DNA from 3 places in the Paenibacillus sp. JNUCC32 genome. Region 2 is predicted to be linked to each of the others. Evidence: riboswitches for the same ligand, from Rfam matches in the RefSeq annotation. Region 2 holds a riboswitch; each other region holds the start of a gene.
What was found. Region 2 has a riboswitch for ZMP and ZTP ahead of purT (phosphoribosylglycinamide formyltransferase 2). Riboswitches for the same ligand answer to the same signal wherever they lie in the genome.
Positions count from the first base shown of each region.

Region 1: it holds a riboswitch for ZMP and ZTP, as region 2 does, so the genes downstream of both, JNUCC32_RS06490 (bifunctional 5,10-methylenetetrahydrofolate dehydrogenase/5,10-methenyltetrahydrofolate cyclohydrolase) here and purT (phosphoribosylglycinamide formyltransferase 2) in region 2, are expected to answer to the same signal.
Region 3: it holds a riboswitch for ZMP and ZTP, as region 2 does, so the genes downstream of both, rpiB (ribose 5-phosphate isomerase B) here and purT (phosphoribosylglycinamide formyltransferase 2) in region 2, are expected to answer to the same signal.

Region 1 covers NZ_CP062260.1:1,397,295-1,400,567, reverse strand. The annotation lists gene JNUCC32_RS06495 (LacI family DNA-binding transcriptional regulator) at 1-282, opposite strand, end outside; gene JNUCC32_RS06490 (bifunctional 5,10-methylenetetrahydrofolate dehydrogenase/5,10-methenyltetrahydrofolate cyclohydrolase) at 579-1,427, opposite strand; ZMP/ZTP riboswitch at 1,494-1,573, opposite strand; gene JNUCC32_RS06485 (permease) at 1,728-2,738, shown strand; gene JNUCC32_RS06480 (TIGR03943 family putative permease subunit) at 2,846-3,273, shown strand, end outside.
Region 2 covers NZ_CP062260.1:1,569,219-1,572,491, forward strand. The annotation lists gene dapA (4-hydroxy-tetrahydrodipicolinate synthase) at 1-390, opposite strand, end outside; gene JNUCC32_RS07320 (LysR family transcriptional regulator) at 502-1,377, shown strand; ZMP/ZTP riboswitch at 1,438-1,519, shown strand; gene purT (phosphoribosylglycinamide formyltransferase 2) at 1,602-2,762, shown strand; gene JNUCC32_RS07330 (MATE family efflux transporter) at 3,080-3,273, shown strand, end outside.
Region 3 covers NZ_CP062260.1:6,155,544-6,158,816, reverse strand. The annotation lists gene glyA (serine hydroxymethyltransferase) at 1-358, opposite strand, end outside; gene JNUCC32_RS27185 (TIGR01440 family protein) at 449-1,033, opposite strand; gene rpiB (ribose 5-phosphate isomerase B) at 1,114-1,578, opposite strand; ZMP/ZTP riboswitch at 1,693-1,774, opposite strand; gene JNUCC32_RS27175 (low molecular weight protein arginine phosphatase) at 1,882-2,469, opposite strand; gene JNUCC32_RS27170 (manganese efflux pump MntP) at 2,525-3,088, opposite strand; gene JNUCC32_RS27165 (L-threonylcarbamoyladenylate synthase) at 3,158-3,273, opposite strand, start outside.

The DNA of each region.
Region 1 (3,273 bases), 170 kb from region 2:
GATCAGTAGCTGATATCCGTGTTTTCTTAATTCTTCGTCCATGCCGGCGACAGTCTGCGATGCGGAGAAGGAGTCCAGACGCGGCATAATGGTGCCGATCATGCTCGTTTTTTTCGCTTTCAGGCTTTGCGCAAAAGAATTCGGGATATAGCCGGTTTCCTGAATAACCTGCTCAATCTTGCGGCGTGTCGCATGACTGACGGATCCTCCGTTCAAGAAACGGGAGACCGTGCTTTTGGCAACTCCGGCTTTGTGGGCAATATCGGCGATCGTGTTCTTCATGTCAAGATCTCCGGAGCCGTTAGCAGCGCTGCATCGAACGGATCATTCTCTGGAGCTCCCTGTTGTCCCGCACAACAGGCCATGATTCGTATAAACATGAATCTCTCCCCTTCGTATTTCTCTTATTCCTAACTATACCATGACGTCCAGGGGTCCGTGAAATGGGGCTCCAAGCCTAGCATTGCATGGTCCATATTTGCTTCTATGTTCCAGGCTCTGGCATAAAATGAAAGATTCGAAGGGGATGATTCATGGGTGCAGCCTTGCTTCACGTGCAAGTAGTCAAGTGCATTCCCTTAAGCTTGGACGGTTCGCTCGGCCGATTCGACGGTATGCTTCAGCAATGTCGCTATCGTCACGGGGCCGACGCCCGCCGGTACCGGCGTGATTGCGGAAGCCGCCTTGGCGCAGGCTTCGTAATCGCAGTCCCCGATATTCCCTTTATTGTAACCGGCGTCCAACACGACGGCACCCGGCTTGATCCAGTCCCCTTGAATGAAATTAGGCTTGCCTACGGCCGCAACCACAATATCCGCTTGGGACACAATCTCCCCAAGGTTCTTCGTTCTCGAATGGCAGATCGTAACCGTGGCGTTGCGATTGAGCAGCATCATCGATACCGGCTTGCCCAGAATCGGACTGCGTCCGACCACCACCGCATGCTTCCCTTCGATCGGCAGGCTGTAATAGTCCATAATCGCGATAATCGCCGCCGGCGTACATGACGGGTAATCGGCGAAACCAAACGCATTTTGCGAGAACCCGAGCGTGGTTACTCCATCCACGTCTTTTTTCATGTCGATGGCATCAAAAGCCGCCCGCTCATCGATATGGTGCGGTACCGGGTGCTGAAGCAGAATACCGTGGACGTCCGGATCCTCGTTCAGTGCTTGAATCGCGGCGATCAGCTCCTCCGTCGTTGTCGATGTCTCCAGCACTACTTTTTTGGATATGATGCCAAGCCGCTCGCACGCATTTCCCTTCATCCGCACATAGGTCGCCGAAGCAGGATCATCGCCAACCAGAATCGTTGCCAGACAGGGGGTTACCCCTTGCTGTTTCAATTCCTGTACCTTCACCGCCAGCTTTGCCTTGATATCATCGGATACTTTTTTCCCATCCAAAATTACGGGTTCCTTACTCATGCTAATCCGCTCCTTCGCCATTGTATTAAAAAACATAAAGAGGCAAGGCGACTCGAACGTCTCCTTACCTCTTGCCCAGGCGTACGGCATATGATCCCATGTGCTCCCTCTTGGTAACCCAAGCTACGCCAGTAACACATGGATAACTTTTTTTAATATATCACGACTTTGGACTTCGCGCCACCGGCTATGCGGCCGCCCTTTAATCGTAAAGTTTTTGATTTATTGGCTGAAATCACGTATGTTGCCGATGGTACAAGCATAGAATGTCTTAAGAACAATTCGCTTCAGGAGGCCTTGATGAGATATCCGGCGATCTTCAAAATGCTGCCCTTTATACTGCCGCTTGTGTTCGTGATTCCGGTCTTGACGATATGGCTGCAGAAGGACTTAAACCCCATACCCAGCCAAGACCTGCAGCAGGTTAAAACCGTCTTCACGGGCATCTTCCTTGAGGCACTTCCTTTCATTTTGCTTGGAGTGCTGCTGTCGTCCCTTTTGCAGTTGTTCGTAAAAGAGCAATGGGTGCGGCGTCTCACGCCGAAGAATCCGATGGTTGGCGTCCTGTTCGCTTCCATGCTCGGCATCCTGTTTCCCATCTGCGAATGCGGGATGATCCCGGTCGTTCGCAGGTTGATGCTGAAGGGGATGCCCGCCTATATCGCCGTCACCTTTATCCTCAGCGGTCCTATTCTGAATCCCATTGTATTCGCATCAACGATCATGGCCTTCCGTTCGCATCCCGAAGTGACGATCGGACGAATGGGACTGGCTTTTGCAGTCGCGGTGACGACGGGTTTGCTCGTTTATGTTTTTTCAAGAAGCAGCCCCCTGAAGCGTTCCTTTCAAGAGTTCGCCGAACAGGGCTCCAGCAAGGGGGAACGTTTGTTGCATGAGCATCCCAAAACCTGGAGAAGCATGTTTGTCCACGCCGGAGACGAGCTGATCGAGATGTGCAAATATTTAGTCCTGGGCGCTTTCCTGACGGCCTGCATCCAATCCTTCATTCCGAGGGAGGAGCTGCTGGCTCTGGGGAACGGTCCTGCCGCCTCCTATCTGTTCATGATGGGCTTTGCCTTCATCCTGTCCCTTTGCTCAACTTCGGACGCCTTCGTGGCATCGGCATTCACGCACACCTTTACCGTCGGCCCGCTGGTTTCCTTCCTGGTTCTCGGCCCGATGCTGGATTTCAAAAGCCTGCTCATGCTGTCGGCTACCTTCAAGACCAAATTCGTGATCGGCTTAAGCCTGCTGGTGATTACGCTTGTCTTTATCGGCTCTGTAGCCGTCAACGCGCTATTCGGCGGTTAGGTGTAGTAAACAAACTGGAGTGGCAATACACGAAAACGGTTGGAATAACGGCACCTTCAGGCTGTTATGCCTTCGGATATCCACTTGAGATTGGAGGTGTTCGGGACGTGAAGCCCCGTCTGAGCCTGCGAAGCCACTATATACTGCGATCGCTGCTTATCGCAGCTCTGGCCGCCTATATCATGCATCTGAACGCATCAAATTCGCTGGACTATTACTTGGCTCCCCATATGCAGACCCTGCTTCTGCTCTGTCCGGTGCCGCTGTTGTTCATAGCTTTCGGCATGCTGTGGCACGCCATTGCGGGAGCTTCCGGCGAGGTGTGCGATTGCGAGCACCCCCTGCCCAGCGGACTGATCAAAAACATATCGGTTTACGGGTTATTCACGGTGCCGCTGCTGTTCGGCCTGCTCCTGCCGGACCAAGCCCTCGGCAGCGATATGGCGGCCAAAAAAGGCATGATCTACACCTATCCGAACCCCGATGTTCGCCGTAAAGCCGAGGAGCGGAATGCTTCCGCCGTTTCGGGCATGGA
Region 2 (3,273 bases):
CTCCGCGACTTTGCAGAAATGTTGTATAATGCCCTCAATCGAAGGGCGGCTGTAATACGGCGTGACCACCAATACCGCGTCTGCCCCGATATGTCCTGCCCATTCCGTCCGCTTCATGCTGGAGAACGTATCGTTGGTACCCGTACCAATAATGACCGGCAATTGCCGTCCGTCCAGACCTTTTCGCGTTTCCTCCACCACCTGAACGACCTCTTCCCAAGTTACCGTCGGCGCCTCTCCGGTCGTACCGTTGATGATCAATCCTTGAATGTCATGGGATAACAAATTCTCCAAATAACGATGATAAGACGGAACATCCAATGCGTATTCATGTGAAAAGGGAGTGACCACCGGAACATAAATACCTCTCAAATCTTGCGGACTCAACATGATCTTTCCTCCATTTCATGAATTGTGGCTTTACTTTACCATGGGAATCGGAATCGGTGTTATCTATAATAATAGATAGTTATTATCAATATTATTGATGAGGAGAAAGCGATGGAACTGATCTATCTGCAAACCTTCAGGGAGGTTGCTGTTCGAAAGAGCTTTACTAAAGCCGCTGACGAATTGGGTTATGCACAATCCAGCGTTACCACCCAGATCCAGAAGCTGGAGAAGGAATACGGCGTCAAGCTGTTTGAACGGTATGGCAGAGGGCTGCGCCTGACGAAGTCAGGGGAGGAGCTGTTCAAGTATGCTGTCCAAATGCTGGATCTGTTCCAGCAGTCTAAGGAAAAGCTGACGAAACAAGGCGGGGGCATCTTATCGATTGGAACGATCGATTCGCTTGCCGCATATTTTCTTCCATCCGTCCTTCATCGGCTAAGACAGGAGCATGAAGATCTTGCCATCCGCTTGCAAACGGATCGTGAAGATAGCATCGTCAGTAAGGTAAGAGAGGGCGAGTACGATCTCGGGCTTATTCTGGAGAACAAACCGGAAGACACTTCATTGAATTGGATCTCGATCCGGGAAGAGCCCCTCCATTTGATTGCCCATCCGGATCATCCGCTTCGCTGGTTGCCCGTCATCGAGCTGGAGCATCTGGCTGATTACGAATGGATTATGACCGAGGATACTTGCAATTACCGAATCATGTTGGAAAAAGTGCTGCGCGCCAGCGGAGCTCCCGTCCGTATTGGTTTGGAATTGGGCAACCCCGAGGCAATAAAAAGATATATCATGTCCGGCACCGGCATCTCCCTATTGCCGAGAATGGTAGCAGAGGAGGAAATCAAGAGGGGAGAGCTGGCGGTTCTTCCCTTTCAACACCCTGACATTCGACTGGACATCCAGATTGTCGTTCATCCTAAGAAGTGGCTGTCACACTCGCTTCAGGATATGATCGAAATGTTGAAGTCTAAATCCTAAGGACGCAGGCTGATATTGCATTTAACGAAAAGATTCAGTATCATTTATGTAACAATGTATAGGTTTATGTGTGACTGGCGTAGCATGGGGGAACCATGAGGGAGCACATGAATGACAACGGCCGTACGCCTGGGCAGAGGTAAGGGAGTTTATTTCCCTTACCTCTTTATTATTTTCTTGGGCTTCTATCGTCTCTGAAACTATGAAAAGGGGATAAAACAACGATGTTCAAAACGAAAAAAATATTGCTGCTGGGATCCGGAGAACTAGGGAAAGAAGTCGTAATTGAAGCACAACGATTGGGTGTCCAAACCGTTGCCGTCGATCGTTATGCCGATGCTCCTGCCATGCACGTTGCCGATCACAGCCATGTGATCGATATGCTGGACGGAGAGAAGCTGCGCGCTATTATTGAGTTGGAAAAGCCGGACCTGATCGTTCCGGAGATTGAAGCGCTGGCTACTGCGGAGCTGGTGAAGCTGGAGGATGAGGGGTTTCGGGTGATTCCTACCGCCAGAGCCGCAAAGCTTACGATGGACCGTGAGGGGATCCGCCGGTTGGCATCAGAGGAGTTGGGACTGCCGACTGCGGACTATCGATTTGCCGATACCTATGAGGAATTCAAGCAGTCTGTCCTGGACATGGGTTTTCCGTGCGTGATCAAACCGTTGATGAGCTCCTCCGGCAAAGGTCAAAGCGTGTGCCGTTCGGAAGGGGATATCGAGTCCTGCTGGAACATCGCCATGGAAGGCGGCCGCGTTCAGAACGGAAGGGTGATCATTGAGGAATTCATTTCATTCCAGTCGGAAATCACGCTTCTGACCGTCCGCTCCGTCAATGGAACAAGCTTCTGTGCGCCGATCGGGCATATTCAGGAAAGCGGAGATTATATCGAATCGTGGCAGCCGCACGATATGTCTGAAGCGCAAATCGAGGAAGCTAAATATATTGCGCGGAAGATTACCGACGAGCTTGGCGGATACGGCTTGTTCGGCGTTGAATTATTTTTGGCCGAGGATAAGGTGTACTTCAGCGAGGTATCCCCGCGTCCGCATGATACTGGGCTGGTTACGCTGGTCACGCAAAATCTATCCGAATTTGCGCTTCATGTCCGTGCCATTCTCGGGTTTCCGATACCAGAGATCGAATTGATCACGCCGGGAGCCAGCCGCCCCCTGAAAGCCGGCCGAGAGCTGGAAGACTATACGATTACAGGCGCCGATCAAGCGCTGGCCGTTCCGAATACGCAGCTTCGCATGTTCGGCAAACCGGTAACCAAGGTCGGAAGACGAGTAGCAGTCGCGCTGTCAACCGCCGGCGATGTCGAAGAAGCGCGGTCACGTGCGAAGCTGGCCTTGGATAAGCTTGCCGTCGAAGAGGCATAAACATCGGAATTCCATAGGGATATCACATGTCATCATGTTGAAAAGGCCAACCGAAATGACCGGTTGGCCTTTTCAGTTATAGAGAAATCAGGGATCCAAATCGGGTACAGACTCTTCGAATGACGAGTACTTGCTTTTAGTTTTGATTTCGGGAATAAATAGGAGAAATTTATGTTCTTTCATGATAAGATACACAAGAATACAAACGACCCTCACCCATTATAATGTTTCCATTCGATGCGATAAGCGCTGCTTGAAGCATAATATTTCAAATAAATCTCTAGAGGAACGTTTATTGACGGCATAGGAGAATCTACATGAGAGACATGACGCAAGGAAGTCCGATCAAGCTGATTATCATGTTTACCATCCCGCTTTTGATCGGTAATATTTTTCAACAATTTTACAACATGGCGGACACCCTTATCGTGGGACGTACCATTGGCGTGAACGCACTTGCAGCCGTTGGCTCGACAGGCAGCATTTTGTTTTTTGTCATCGGCTTTGCCCA
Region 3 (3,273 bases), 2.4 Mb from region 2:
GGGCCAGGTTCATGCCGAGCACGGTATCTCCAGGCTTGAGCGCAGCCAAATACACCGCCATGTTCGCTTGGGCGCCGGAGTGCGGCTGAACGTTGGCATGCTCGGCACCGAACAATTCCTTCGCGCGGTCACGGGCGATATCCTCCACGATATCCACTCGCTCACAGCCGCCGTAATAACGCTTGCCAGGGTAGCCTTCCGCATATTTATTCGTCAGCACCGTCCCCATGGCTTCCATAACCGCTTCGCTGACGATGTTCTCGGAGGCAATCAGCTCAATGTTGCTGCGTTGACGCTTCAGTTCCAAATCCATCGCTTCCAATACAGCCGGGTCATTCTTCCGCAAATGTTCCATCATGTTCATATCCTCCCATAATCAATCGTTATTTTCTCTTGCCAAGTCAAGACTACAAGTTTACCTAATGACTAAAGCGGGCTCTCATTCGAATCAATCGCACAGCGTGGAATCATCCCGCTGCTCAAGCCGGTACACGGCACGTTCTCCGCCGATCAGCTTCGGCCGGGTGTAAGCCGCCGTTACGCGCGCATCGCCGATATAACGCTCGCTCGGCCTGAACGGAACCGCCACTCTTCGCAAATGCATGCCGATCAGCGTCTCGCCGATATCGACACCCGCATGGGCCTCAATGGATTCCGCAAGGCAGGGCTCCTTCATACTCCGATACGCCGCCGAGGCCATGGAGCCTCCCGCCCCCGGAATCGGTACAGCCGCCACTTCCGTCAGGCGCAGCTCTTCAAGCAGTCCCCGCTCCATGACTAGCGCCCGGTTCAAATGCTCACAGCATTGATAGGCTACAGCGAAGCCGAATTCCGCTTGAACCTCGGCAATGCCCTGAAGAAGCTGCTGCGCCGTTTCAAGAGCGCCGCCCGTGCCGATCCGGCGTCCGACCACTTCACTGGTGCTGGCTCCGATGACCAGCACCTTGCCCGGTCCTAAGGCTGCCGCTTCGGCCAGCTCGCGGACGATCCGCGCCGTCTGTTCGCTCAAGGAAACCTTGGAGATATCCGTCATGTCACAGTCCTCCCGATGAATTTTTTTCACAGAAGATGCTTCATTCCATACGCAATAACCGCAGCAGCTTACGCGTTGACCTATCGCGATTCGCTCTTCAGGTAACGCTCCTCGATGGCCTTGATCTTGTTCACGCGGCCGACATGGCGTTCGCCCTGGCTGAAATCCGTTGTCAGCCATGCGCTGACGATCTCGGCAGCAAGCCCGGGGCCGACGACGCGCTCGCCCAGCGCAATCACGTTGCTGTCATTATGCTCACGCGTGGCTTTGGCCGAAAATACATCATGCGTCAGCGCGCAACGGATGCCCGGCACCTTGTTGGCGGCAATGCTCATGCCGATTCCCGTTCCGCAGATCAGAATGCCCCGATCCGCTTCACCCGAGACCACCTTCTCGCACACCGGAAGCGCGTAATCGGGATAATCCACGGAATCGGAACAGCCGCAGCCAAGATCCTCCACCTCGTGTCCAAGACCCCGAATGACCTCCACGATCTCCTCTTTCAGACGAATGCCGGCATGATCGGTACCCAATGCAATTTTCATCTATGAAAAACCCCCTCGAATGTTCGCTTTTGCGTTTTAGCTTGTTTCATTATAACCCAAACTCCACGCAAAAGACGAAAAAAGAGCAGTCGGCGCACGTATTGTGCTCCAAATGCTCTTTGCCCAGGCGACCGGCCGTATATTCCGATGCTCCATCGTGGTTTCATCCACTTCGTCGCCAGTTACATCGGATTCATGTTTTTCACCTTCATCTTAAAGCAATACCCTGCGAAAGGCAAGCGGCTTTTTTAGCCAGATTGAGCCCGGATCCAGATTTACTCTTCGCTTCCGTCGAAGCCGATCCTATTTATGCTGATCCGCTTCCAGCTTGTCCAGCAGGCGGAAGAGCGCCGTTCGAATCTCCGCCGCCGTCGCCTCGTATTCCTCCCGCGAGCCACCGAAAGGATCGGAGATATCGAAGCTCGGAATGCGCTGGCGCAGCTCGATCAGACGCTCCCGGTCGCGGTCGCTGACATCGCGGCCCAGCGATCTGGCCAGCTCAAGCGTCGCGTACAGGCTGTCCTGCTCCCGCAGATCATCCAGCACCCGCCGGTCATCCTCCACAAACTCCTTCAGCGTGTGCATCTTGTCGGCCGCATGCGGGAACTGCCGAATCGCATACTGCTTATGCGACTGGGTCAGCGTCAGAATCAGGTCTGCCCATTCCACCAGATTCGCGGTCAGCGGCTTAGATACCAAACGATCTTGAATATCCTGGTCCCGCAGTATCGATTCCGCATGACGGGATACCGGCATGCCGTCCACGGCCGAGACGCCGGCGGATTGCGTTTCCAGGGGAATGCCCCGCTGTTTGGCGAGCTTGCGCAGCATCCCTTCCGCCATTGGGCTGCGGCACGTATTCCCCGTGCAGACAAACAATATATTTTTCACGGTCCCGTACCTCCCCGTTGTAGGTTGTTTTGGGATTATTGTAACAAATATTGCATCAAAAGATAAACATCACGCCAAAGATGATCAAAATCAGTCCGCCCAGCATTTCGCCGTACTCTCCCAGCTTGTTGCTCACCTGACGGCCGAGCAGCAGGCCGAGAATGGACAGCAAACCGCCCACGACACCGAAGGAGATCACGATCAGCAGCACATCATCCACGAACATCCCGAGCGAAACGCCTACCGAGAAGGAGTCGATGCTGACGCTGAGCGAAAACAGCAGCATGCCCAAGAACGCGGTAGGATGAATGCGCTGACCTTCCCCGCCCCGCCAAGCATTATACAGCATATGCCCGCCCAGCAGGAGGAGCAGCCCGCCGGCTGCAAGCCCTGTGACGTGACCCAGCAGCATACCTACATAGCGGCCGGCAAACAAGCCCGCCAGCGGCATTAGCATGTGAAACAATGCGATCATGAAGCTGATGCCCAGCATATGGCCTAAGCGCATGCCGCCTCTCATTCCGACTCCGATGCCAAGCGAAAATGCGTCTAGCCCGAGTGCAACCGCCATCAGCAGAATCGCCGCAAGCTGTCCCGATTGGACAGACGCCTCCAACATCCCCATTCCCCCAAGTCCCATGGTCTTGTACACCATATGCGGACAAGGGGGAAATCATGCTAAAACCGTTCAATCGACCTCTTCATTGACGTGGACGATGTGATGTCCCGCGGCCTTCAGCAGCCGGTTCATGACGGCTGCGCCAAGCCCCTGCTCCGGGCACGCTTCGGCCAGGATGAAAGTCG